Regions from separate parts of the Diaphorobacter sp. JS3050 genome, predicted to be linked through region 2. Evidence: riboswitches for the same ligand, from Rfam matches in the RefSeq annotation. Region 2 holds a riboswitch; the other holds the start of a gene.
The links. A riboswitch is a leader RNA that binds a small molecule or an ion and turns the genes downstream of it on or off. The one in region 2 is predicted to bind glycine.
Positions count from the first base shown of each region.

Region 1: another riboswitch for glycine. It lies ahead of gcvT (glycine cleavage system aminomethyltransferase GcvT); the one in region 2 lies ahead of HND92_RS17520 (D-amino acid dehydrogenase).

Region 1 covers NZ_CP053553.1:2,180,805-2,186,398, reverse strand. Annotated here, with positions in the region: gene gcvP (aminomethyl-transferring glycine dehydrogenase) at 1-1,993, opposite strand, end outside; gene gcvH (glycine cleavage system protein GcvH) at 2,062-2,436, opposite strand; gene gcvT (glycine cleavage system aminomethyltransferase GcvT) at 2,540-3,670, opposite strand; glycine riboswitch at 3,715-3,829, opposite strand; glycine riboswitch at 3,849-3,941, opposite strand; gene HND92_RS10545 (TRAP transporter large permease) at 3,948-5,225, opposite strand; gene HND92_RS10540 (TRAP transporter small permease) at 5,308-5,594, opposite strand, start outside.
Region 2 covers NZ_CP053553.1:3,678,771-3,684,364, forward strand. Annotated here, with positions in the region: gene HND92_RS17505 (tripartite tricarboxylate transporter substrate binding protein) at 1-104, shown strand, start outside; gene HND92_RS17510 (NAD(P)-binding domain-containing protein) at 137-1,615, shown strand; gene HND92_RS17515 (peroxidase-related enzyme) at 1,612-2,721, shown strand; glycine riboswitch at 2,893-3,004, shown strand; gene HND92_RS17520 (D-amino acid dehydrogenase) at 3,098-4,408, shown strand; gene HND92_RS17525 (FIST N-terminal domain-containing protein) at 4,480-5,594, opposite strand, start outside.

The sequences.
Region 1 (5,594 bases), 1.5 Mb from region 2:
CATGCGTGCTGGGGTAGGTGATCATCACGCAGGCGAGGTTGGCACTGTGCTTCTCGCATTGGGCCTGCAGGTCCGCCATGTCCACGTTGCCGTTCTCGTCGCACTTGGTCACCACGACCTGCATGCCCACCATTTGGGCGCTGGCGGGGTTGGTGCCGTGCGCGCTGCTGGGGATCAGGCAGATGTTGCGGTGGGCGTGGCCCTGGGCCGCGTGGTAGGCCTTGATGGCCAGCAGGCCGGCGTATTCGCCCTGGCTGCCTGCGTTGGGCTGCAGGCTGACGCCCGCGTAGCCCGTGGCCTGGCACAGCCAGGCGCGCAGTTGCTCGTCGAGCAGGCGGTAGCCTTCGAGCTGGTCGGCCGGGGCGAACGGGTGCACGTTGGCAAATTCGGGCCAGGTGATCGGGATCATCTCGCTCGTGGCGTTGAGCTTCATGGTGCACGAGCCCAGCGGGATCATGGTGCGGTCCAGCGCCAGGTCTTTGTCGGACAGCTGGCGGATGTAGCGCAGCATGCCGGTTTCGGAATGGTGGGTGTTGAACACCGGGTGCGCCAAGAAGCGGCTGGTGCGCGCCAGGGTGTCGGGGAACAGCGCCGGTGCGCCGGCGGCGTCCATCGCCTCGATGGTGGGCAGTTGCTGGCCGTCCCGCGCAAAGATCTTCCACAGCAGCTCGATATCGGCGCGGGTGGTGGTCTCGTCCAGCGAGATGCACAGGTAGTCATTCCAGGCTTTTCGCAGGTTTGCGCCCATCTGGACTGCGCGAGCAGCTATTGAATCCGTAGCATCCTTGGTGTGCAGGCTGAGTGTGTCGAAGGCCGAGCCATGGTGGCGGCTGGTGAACCCCAGCTGCGCCAGGCCGCGGCTCAGGATGGCGGTGAAGCGCGCCACGCGGCGGGCGATGCGCGTGAGGCCCTCGGGGCCGTGGTACACGGCGTACATGCTGGCGATCACGGCCGGCAGCACCTGGGCCGTGCAGATGTTGCTCGTGGCCTTCTCGCGGCGGATGTGCTGCTCGCGCGTTTGCAGCGCCAGGCGGTAGGCGGGCTTGCCGTGCACGTCCACGCTCACGCCCACCAGGCGGCCGGGCAGGCTGCGCTTGAATTCGTCGCGGCAGGCCATGAAGGCGGCGTGCGGTCCGCCGGCGCCCATGGGCATGCCAAAGCGCTGGGTGGAGCCCACCACGATGTCGGCGTCCCACTCGCCGGGGGCCTTGAGCAGCGTGAGCGCCAGCAGGTCGGTAACGAAGATGGCGGCGGCCTGTTTGGCGTGGATGGCGTCCACGTCGGCCTGCCAGTCCTGCACCCAGCCGCTGCTGGCAGGGTACTGGATGAGGGCGGCGAAGAAGTCGCCGGCCAGGGCCGCCTGCCATTCCTCCTGGGAATTGGCCACCACCACGGTGATGCCGATGGGGGCGGCGCGGGTCTGGATGACTTCGATGGTCTGCGGGTGCGCATCGCCTGCCACGATGAAGACGTCGCTCTTGGACTTGACCGAGCGCTTGGCCAGCGTCATGGCCTCGGCGGCAGCGGTGGCCTCGTCGAGCATGGAGGCGTTGGCGATGGGCATGGCCGTGAGGTCGCACACCATGGTCTGGAAGTTGAGCAGCGCCTCCATGCGGCCCTGGGAGATCTCGGCCTGGTAGGGCGTGTAGGCCGTGTACCAGGCAGGGTTTTCCAGCACGTTGCGCAGGATGACGCCCGGCGTGTGCGTGCCGTAGTAGCCCTGGCCGATGAAGCTCTTGAGGATGCGGTTCTTCGACGCAATGGCCTGGAGTTCAGCCAGCGCCGCGGCCTCGGTGGCCGGCGCGGGCAGGTCCATGGGGCGCTGGCGCGCAATGGAGCGCGGCACGATGGAATCAATGAGCGCACGGCGCGAGGCCTCGCCGATCACCGACAGCATGTGTGCTTCGTCGGCGGCGTCGATGCCAATGTGGCGGGGCAGGAATTCAGCGGCGTTTTCGAGCGCCGCCAGGGGCAGGGGGGAGGGCATCTGCATGGCGAGGGACCAGTCTCAAGAGCGATGGGGCGGTGCGGCGGCGCCGTGTGCACGGCGCCGCGGGTGCATCAGGCGTTCTGGGCGAAGGCGGTATAGGCCGTTTCGTCCATCAGGCCGGCGAGCTGGCCGGCGTCGCTGAGCTTGACCTTGAAGAACCAGCCGGCGCCCAGCGGGTCGGAGTTGGCCAGGGACGGGTCGGCGCGCAAGGCCTCGTTGACCTCGACGATTTCGCCGGACACGGGCATGTAGACATCGGCAGCGGCCTTGACGGACTCGACCACACCGGCCACGTCGCCCTGGGCAAAGGTGGTGCCCACCGCGGGCAGGTCCACGAACACCACATCGCCCAACGCATCCTGCGCGTGGACGGTGATGCCGACGACGGCCGCGGCCGGGTCGGCTGCGTTGATCCATTCATGGTCTTTGGAAAACTGAATGCTCATGGGGGGCTCCGGGAAGAAGAAGTGGAAGGAAAAGGTTTGAGAGTGGTCAGCCCGCACTGTAGCCGGGCTGACCTGGGCGCGGTGGCAGTTCGCCGTGGTGAATTCAGCCGCGGTAGTAGCGTGTGGGAACAAAGGGCGTGGCAGCCACTTCCATGGGCACGGCCTTGCCGCGCACCATGGCGTTCACACGGGTGCCGGGGGCGGCATGGGCGGGCATTACGTAGGCCAGGGCGATGGGCTTGTCGGCAGTGGGGGCCAGCAGGCCGCTGGTGACTTCGCCGATGCGCTCGCCCGACTCGTTTTGCAACTCGGTGTGCTCACGCACGGGCACGCGCTCCAGCGCCACCAGGCCCACGCGCTTGCGCGTGAGAGTGGCCGGGCTGTCGATCTGGGCCAGCACCTTGTCGGCGCCTGGAAAACCGCCAGCGCGCGCGCCGCCTGTACGGCGCACCTTCTGGATGGCCCAGTTCAGGCCGGCTTCGGGCGGGGTGGTGGTGGTGTCGATGTCGTTGCCATACAGGCACAAGCCGGCTTCCAGGCGCAGCGAATTGCGTGCACCCAGACCGATGGGCTTGACCTCGGGCTGGGCCAGCAGCGTGCGCGCCAGGGCTTCGGCCTGCGTGGCGGGCACCGAGATCTCGAAGCCGTCCTCGCCGGTGTAGCCGCTGCGCGTCACGAAGCACTGCGCCCCCGCGATGTCGAAATGCCCGCCGGTCATGAACACCAGTTTGTCCACGCCTGGTGCCAGACGCGCGAGCACCGCAGCCGCCTGTGGGCCCTGCAGCGCGAGCAGGGCCTGGTCGGGCATGGGAATCACCTGGCAGCGTTGGCCGATGCGCGCCTGGATGTGGGCAATGTCGCCCACCTTGCAGGCGCCGTTGACGATCACGAAGAGCTCGTCCTGCGCCATGCGGAAGAACATGAGGTCGTCGATGATGCCGCCCTCGTCATTGAGGAGCAGGCCGTAGCGCTGCTTGCCCACGGGCAGGTCGACCACGTCCACGGGCATCAGCGTCTCGAATGCTGCTGCGGCGTCAGGGCCGACCAGCTTGAGCTGCCCCATGTGCGACACATCAAACAGGCCGGCCGCCGTGCGCGTGTGGTGGTGCTCGGCCATCAGGCCCATGGGGTATTGCACGGGCATGGAGTAGCCGGCGAAGGGCACCATGCGGGCGCCCAGTTCGATGTGCAGGGCGTTGAGGGGAGTGGTGAGCAGGTCGGACATGGCGGACATGGCAATGGGCGAAGGCAAATGGTGGAGCGATCTCTCGATCGCCGATTTGCCCCGCTGTCCGCTTTACCTGAGAGATTCACCCCGCCTGCATGGCATGTCACGGGGCTTGCTCCTTCGGTGGGCCGCATGCTGCTGCGGCCTCTCTCCAGCAAGGGAAACACCCGCATCCCTGCGGGCGTGTCGCCAGTCCTTTTGCCTGAGCGTTCGGCTGCTGCCTGCGCCTTCGGCGGCCCGGCCCTGAGGGGCGCGGACTCTCTCCTGACGGGACGGATTCTATCTATTTTGCGTACACGAGATCACGCAGGGCCAATGAAAGCGATGGCACGTAGGTGATGACCAGGAGGCACAGCAGGACCACGCCCACGAACGGCAGCAGGTGGGCGACGATGCGATCCAGAGAGATGCGCGCCACCGTGCACGCCGCGAACAGGTTCACGCCGAAGGGTGGCGTGATCATGCCGAGCGCCAGGTTCACCACCATGATCAGCCCGAAGTGCACCGGGTCCACGCCGAAGTGCTGGGCCACCGGCGCCAGGATCGGCGCCAGCACGATGATGGCGGCGCTGGTCTCGATGAACATGCCGATCACGAACAGCGCGGCATTCACGCCCAGCAGGAACAGCGCGGGCGACTGCAGCACCTCCTGCAGCCAGCGGCCGATGGCGTCCGGCACGCCAGCGCGCGTGATGAGGAAGGCAAACAGGCCCGCATTGGCAATGATGAACATGATCACCGCCGACGAGATGGCCGACTTGCGCAGGATGGCGAACAGGTCCGCGACGCGGATCTCGCGGTAGATCAGCATGCCCACCACCAGCGCGTAGAACACGGCCACGGCAGAGGCCTCGGTGGGCGTGAACACGCCGCCGTAGATGCCGCCCAGGATGATGACTGGCATCAGCAGTGCCCAGCCCGCCTGCAGCAGTGCGCGGCCGAAGGGCATGCGCCCATCGCCGTCATGCTTGCCCCAGCCCTTGTACTTGCAATACACCCAGACGAACAACATCAGCGCACCGCTGATCAGGATGCCGGGGCCGAAGCCGGCGATGAACAGCTCGCCGATCGATACCTCGGCCGCCACGCCGTACAGGATCATGGGGATCGACGGCGGGATGATCACACCCAGCTCGGCACTGGTGGCCTGCAGCGCGGCCGCGTAGCTGGTGGGGTAGCCATGCTTGATGAGCGCAGGAATCAGGATGGCGCCGATGGCGAACGTGGTCGCCACCGATGACCCTGAGACGGCCGCGAAGATCATGCAGGTGAGCACGCAGGTCATGGGCAGGCCGCCCTGCACGCCGCCCACGATGCTCTTGGCAAACTCCACGAGCCGGCGCGAAATACCGCCGGTCTCCATGAGGTTGCCCGCCAGGATGAAGAACGGAATGGCTGCGAGCGGAAACTTGTTGATGGAGGCGAACATCTCCTTCACGGAGATCAGCATGTTGGCGTTCGCCACCTGGATGCCCAGGATGGAGGCCAGCCCGATGGAGACGGCCACGGATATGGTGAGCGCGAAGCACAGCACCATGGTGGAGATCATGACCGTGGTCATAGGGCCCCCACGCGCGTCATTTCATGTACCCGCCGCCCCCCGAGGAGGCCGCTCGCTTGCTTGAGGCGGCTCTGCGCGGCGCTCATTGGGCAGTCTCCAGTTCATGGCGCTGCGGGTCGATCAGATTGCCCACGATGCCGAGGATGCTGAACAGCCCACCCACGGGCATGGCCAGATAGGCCCAGAACATGGAAACCGACTCCAGCCCTGCCATCGACTGCACGCCGCCGCGGCGCGCGTAGTCCCACCCCCACCAGATGATCACGGCGATGAGCGCCAGCGCTGCCAGGCACACCACCCAGTCCAGCACGCGGCGCAGCGGGCGCGGGCTCCAGCGGTAGAGCACGTCGACGCTGACCATGGCGCCCT
Region 2 (5,594 bases):
ACACGGTGCGCATCGAAACGCCCGAGCAGTTCCGCCAAACGGTCCACAAGGACCGCGCGAAGTGGGCGCAGGTGGTGAAGGACGCCAAAATCAGCATCGACTGATTTCGCCCTCCACGCTTTCTTCGACGTCCTCCATGTCTTTTTCGCTTCCCCTGGGGGCGGCCGGCCTGGCCGCCCTCGAAGACCGCCTGCGGCACGACCTGCTCACCCTCAACTGGCGCGCCCGCGCATGGCTGCCGCCTCGCACCCATGAAGGGCAGCCCGTCATCGACGTGCTCATCATCGGCGCCGGCCAGGCGGGCCTGGCGGCCAGCATGGCGCTGGCGCAGCAGGGCATTGCCGCCGTGCTGCTGGACCGCGCGCGCGCCGACTACGAGGGCCCCTGGGCCACCACGGCGCGCATGGACACGCTGCGCTCGCCCAAGGAGCTCACCGGCCCCGCGCTCGGCGTGCCCTCGCTCACCTTCCGCGCCTGGTTCGAGGCCCAGTGGGGCCGTGAGGCCTGGGCCGCGCTCGACAAGATCCCGCGCCTGCAGTGGATGGACTACCTGCGCTGGTACCGCCGCGTGACGCAGGCCGACGTGCGCAATGAACACACCGTCACCGCCGTGCACCCACGCGCCGACGGCCTGGTGGCGGTGGACGTGCAGACCCCCACCGGCCACGCCACCTGGCTGGCGCGCCGCGTGGTGCTGGCCACGGGCCGCGACGGCCTGGGCGGCCCGCAGGTCCCTGCCTTCATGCGGGGCGTGGCCCACGCCGCACAGGGTGGCCTGTGGGCGCATTCGTCCGACGTGCTGGACTACGCCACGCTCAAGGGCAAGCGCGTGGGCGTGATCGGCATGGGCTCGTCCGCCATGGACAGCGCCGGCACGGCGCTGGAATGCGGCGCCGCCAGCGTGGACCTGATCGCGCGTCGCGCGGTCATGCCCACGGTGAACAAGTCCAAGGGCTCGGGCGTGCCCGGCCTCACGCAAGGGCACCACGACCTGCCCGACGCATGGAAGTGGCGCATACGCCACTACATCAACGTGCAGCAGGTGCCGCCGCCGCACGGCAGCACGCTGCGCGTGTCCGGCCACGCCAACGCCTTCTTCCACTTCGGTTGCGCAGTGCAGGACGTTACGCAGGTGGGCCACGCGCTGCACGTGGCGACGGCCAAGGGTACGTTCGCATTCGACTTCCTGGTCCTCGCCACAGGCTTCGTGATCGACTGGGCACAAAAGCCCGAATTCGCGCCGTTTGCGCGCCATGTCCGCACCTGGGGCGAGCGCTACCAGCCGCCCGCCGGCGATGAAGACCGCGAACTGTCCGACTCGCCCGACCTCGGCCCGGTGTTCGAATTCCGCGAGAAAGCCGCCGGCGCCTGCCCCGGCCTGGACCGCATCCACTGCTTCTGCTACCCGGCGGCGCTGTCGCACGGCACGGTGTCGGGCGACATCCCCGCCATCAGCGACGGTGCACGGCGCCTGGCCAGCGGCATCGCCGGCCTGCTGTACCGCGAGGACGTGGAGCACCACTTCGCCGCGCTGCAGGCCTATGCCGAGCCGGAACTGCTGGGCGACGAATGGACGCCCGCCGACACCTCCCAACGCATCCTGCCTTCGCCATGACCGACACCATCGACCAGCTCGCCCGCCTGGGCCATGCCCCCCATGCCCAGGCCGCGCGCCAACAGCGCGCCAAGGCCATCACCGCCACCCAGGCCTGCGAAGACCTGCTGCTCGCGCCAGCACTGCCCGGGGGCCTGGCGCTGGCCGAGCGCCTGTCCGTGGCCCAGGCCGTGGCGGCCGCCAGCGGCGTGGCAACGCTGGCCGACCATTACGGCGCGCGCCTGGCCGGCCTGCCAGCCCCGCTGGCGGATGCGCGCTGGCAAGCCATCACGCATTTCACGCAGCTGCTGGCTACGCAGCCCGCCGCGGCCGACCGCGCGGCCCTGCTCGCCCTGCCCCAGGCGGGCCTCGCCACGCCGGACGTGGTGCTGCTCGCGCAGCTCATCGGCTTCGTGGCCTACCAGGCGCGGTTGGTGGCAGGCGTGGCGGCGCTGGCCGCCCTCGGCCCCGCGGGCACCGCAGCCACGGCGGTCGCTCCCACCACGCCGGACGCGCCCTTCGTGCACCCCGCCAACCTGCCCCCGCCCGGCGAGCCGCTGCGCCTGGCCGGCTACACCAGCGAGACGCTGGACTGGAAGGCCTGGCTGCCCGTGGTGGACCCCGCAACCGCCAGCGCCGAGCAGAACGCCGTGCTGGACGCAAGCCACCCCAAGGCACGCACGTCGGACTTCTACCTCGTGCTGGCGCACCAGCCCCGCGTGCTCGCCGAGCGCTCGGAGGCGTTCAACGCCATCATGTACGCGCCTGGCGGCCTGCCGCGCGCCGAGCGCGAGGTGGCCACCACCGTGGTCTCGCGCATCAACGGCTGCGTGTACTGCGCGGCGGTGCATGCGCAGCGCTTCGAGCAGCTGGCCAAGCGCAACGACGTGATCGCGCAGATCTTCGCCGACCCCGACAGCGCCGGCACCAACGCCCGCGAACGCGCCCTGGCGCAGGCCAGCGCCGCGCTCACGCGCGCGCCCGGTGCATTCGGGCCGCAGCACATCGCGCCGCTGCGCGCTGCGGGCCTGAGCGACCTGGAAATCCTGGACACGGTGCACGCCGCCGCGCTGTTCGCCTGGGCCAACCGCCTCATGCTCAACCTGGGCGAAGCGGTCTACCCCTGAGCATGCACCCGGCGCCCCGCCCTGAGAGCGTGTTCATGGTTTGAGGGTTAGCCCGCTGGGGGCGCCGCGCCCGGGCCGCTACGATGGCCGGCGCAGGAGAGCAAACGGCTGCATGCCGTTTCACCGAAGGCGCAAACTCCCATACACGCTCAGGTTCCGTACTGCATACCCACACAGCCGTCTGGAGAGCCGCCACGCCCGCCGTGGCGCACCGAAGGAGCAAGTGCCGCGCACGGTCCCGCGCGGCATGAATCTCTCAGGTACCAAGGACAGGGGGAGCGGCAGCCAGGCCAGGTCGCGCCCGCTGTTCGCTATTCATTCAATAGCTGCTCGCGCGCGCCCTGCCTGCGCAAACCTTGAAAAAGGCTTGTAAACCATGCGCGTGATCGTTCTGGGCGCCGGCGTCGTCGGCACCACCTCTGCGTACTTTCTCCAGCAACTCGGCCACGAGGTCACCGTCATCGACCGGCAGGCTGTGCCCGGTGCGGAAACCAGCTTCGCCAACGGCGGCCAGATCTCGGTCAGCCACGCCGAGCCCTGGGCCAACCCCGGCGCGCCGCTCAAGGTGCTGCAGTGGCTGGGCAAAGAGGATGCGCCGCTGTTGTTTCGCCTGCGCGCGGACATGCGCCAGTGGCTTTGGAGCCTGCAATTCCTGCGCGAATGCACGCCCGCGCGCACGCGCCACAACATCGAGCAGATCGTGAGCCTGGGCAGCTACAGCCGCAGCACGCTGCAGCAACTGCGCGCCGACACGGGCCTGCAGTACGACCAGCGCACACAGGGCATCCTGCACTTCTACACCAGCGCCCAGGAACTCGACGCCGCGCTGGCGCCCGCCGAGCAGATGCGTGCGCTGGGCTGCCACCGCCGCGTGGTGGATGCCGACGAGGCCGTGCGCATCGAGCCAGCCCTGGCCCACGTCCGCCCGCAGCTGGCGGGCGCCACCTACACGGCGGAGGACGAGTCCGGCGACGCCCACCTGTTCACGCGCGCGCTGGCCGGCGTGGCCCAGGCCGCGGGCGTGCAATTCCGCCTGGGCTGCCACATCACCGCGCTGCACCCGGCGGGCGGCGCCATCGACCATGTGGAGATCACCAACGAGGCCGGCGGCTACGAGCGCGTGCGCGGCGACGCCTACGTGCTGGCGTTGGGCGCATTCAGCCCGCTGCTGGCCCAGCCCCTGGGCCTGCGCCTGCCGATCTACCCGGCCAAGGGCTATTCGGTGACGCTGCCGGTGCGCGACACGGCCGCCGCCTACCAGGTGAGCCTGACGGACGATGAGTACAAGCTGGTCTTCTCACGCTACACCAGCGCGCAGGGCGACCGGCTGCGCATCGCGGGGACGGCCGAGCTCAACGGCTACGAGCGCGCACTGAACGCCGTGCGCTGCGAAGCCATCGTGCGGCGCGTGGAGCAGCTCTTTCCCGGCGCGGGCGATGCGAGCCAGGCGCAGTTCTGGAGCGGCCTGCGCCCCGCCACGCCGAGCAACGTGCCGCTGATCGGCAAGACGCGCTACGGCAACCTGTTCCTGAACACCGGCCACGGCACGCTGGGCTGGACCCACGCCTGCGGCTCGGGCAAGTCCATCGCGCGCATCGTGAGCGGGCTGGAGCCGGAGCTGGACTTCGCGTTCTGCGGCCTGCCGCGCCCTGCTGCGGCGCCCCGCCCCGCCGTCATCGGCGTTTGAGCAAGCGCCACGGCGCTATGCATTGCATAGCTGCTTGCGCTTGATGGACGGGCGCTAGAGGCCAAAAAGGCTTATAAAGCCCCGTCCGATGCGACGAACACCGTCAGCACGCCCGTGTAGCCATAGAGCCGGTGCGCGGCGATTTCGCCGCCGGCGAAGAAGCCCGCCAGGGGCACGTCGCCCAGCGCATGGCGCACGATCTGCAGCTCGGCGCTGGGCCCACCGAAGTGCGGCCCGCCGCGGCCCGAGCAACTCACATACAGCGCACCGCAAATGCGCCGGCCGCCCGCCGGCTCGGCATGCGGCGCGCTGCCTGCGGCGGGCAGCGCCTGCGCCTCTTCGAGTTGGGGCGATAGCTCCTCACGGATCTCGGCGCAGATGCGCATCAGGTCGGCACGGGCCGCGCCGACGTTGCGCTGGCAGAAGGCCAGGCGCATGCCCACCTCGACATGGTCACCCAGCGCCACGCCGCTGCGCGTCGCGTCCAGCCCGACGATGTGGCGCACGCGCGTGTCGGCGCCGAAATGGCCCGTGCGCTGGCGCTGCGGTGCGTCCGCGTCCTCCAGCCCTGCCAGCGTGGCGCGCACGGCGCGCAGCGCGGCCTGGGCGTCGCCCTGCAGCGTCACGCCCAGCGTGTCCAGCAGCACGTCCAGCGCGGGCTCGCCGTCCAGCTCCAGCACCACGTTGTCCTGCACGGCGGTGATGGCCGCCTGCGCGCCGATGGGCTGGCAGCCCTGCGTGACGCGCGAGACCAGTTCCACCTGCGCATCAAAGGCCACGCCCGACAGGCCGCCGTGCAGCACGCCGTCGCCCTCGCCGCCGGCGGGCAGCGCCAGCTGCACCTGCGCCCCGCGGCTGGCCACCACGCCGCCAAACAGGTAGCCGCTGCTGGTGCGGCCCGCCATCTCGGCCACCAGGTCCGCCAGTTCGGGGGTCTGGCCGTCCGCATGCACCAGCGCCGTGTGGGCCGCAAAGCCCACCCCGGCCGCATCGCCGTGCGCCAGCGGCGCCACGCCCGAGAACACGCGGTAGTGCGCGCGCGGCAGGTCGCACAGCATCAGCGAGAGCGCGGGTTCATCGAAATATTCGACGTTGTTGCCCGCCACGCCCACGCCGACCGCGCCTGCCCAGTCGGTGACCGTCGGCAGTTCGCGCCGCAGCAGGTCCAGCAGGGCCGCGGCATCGT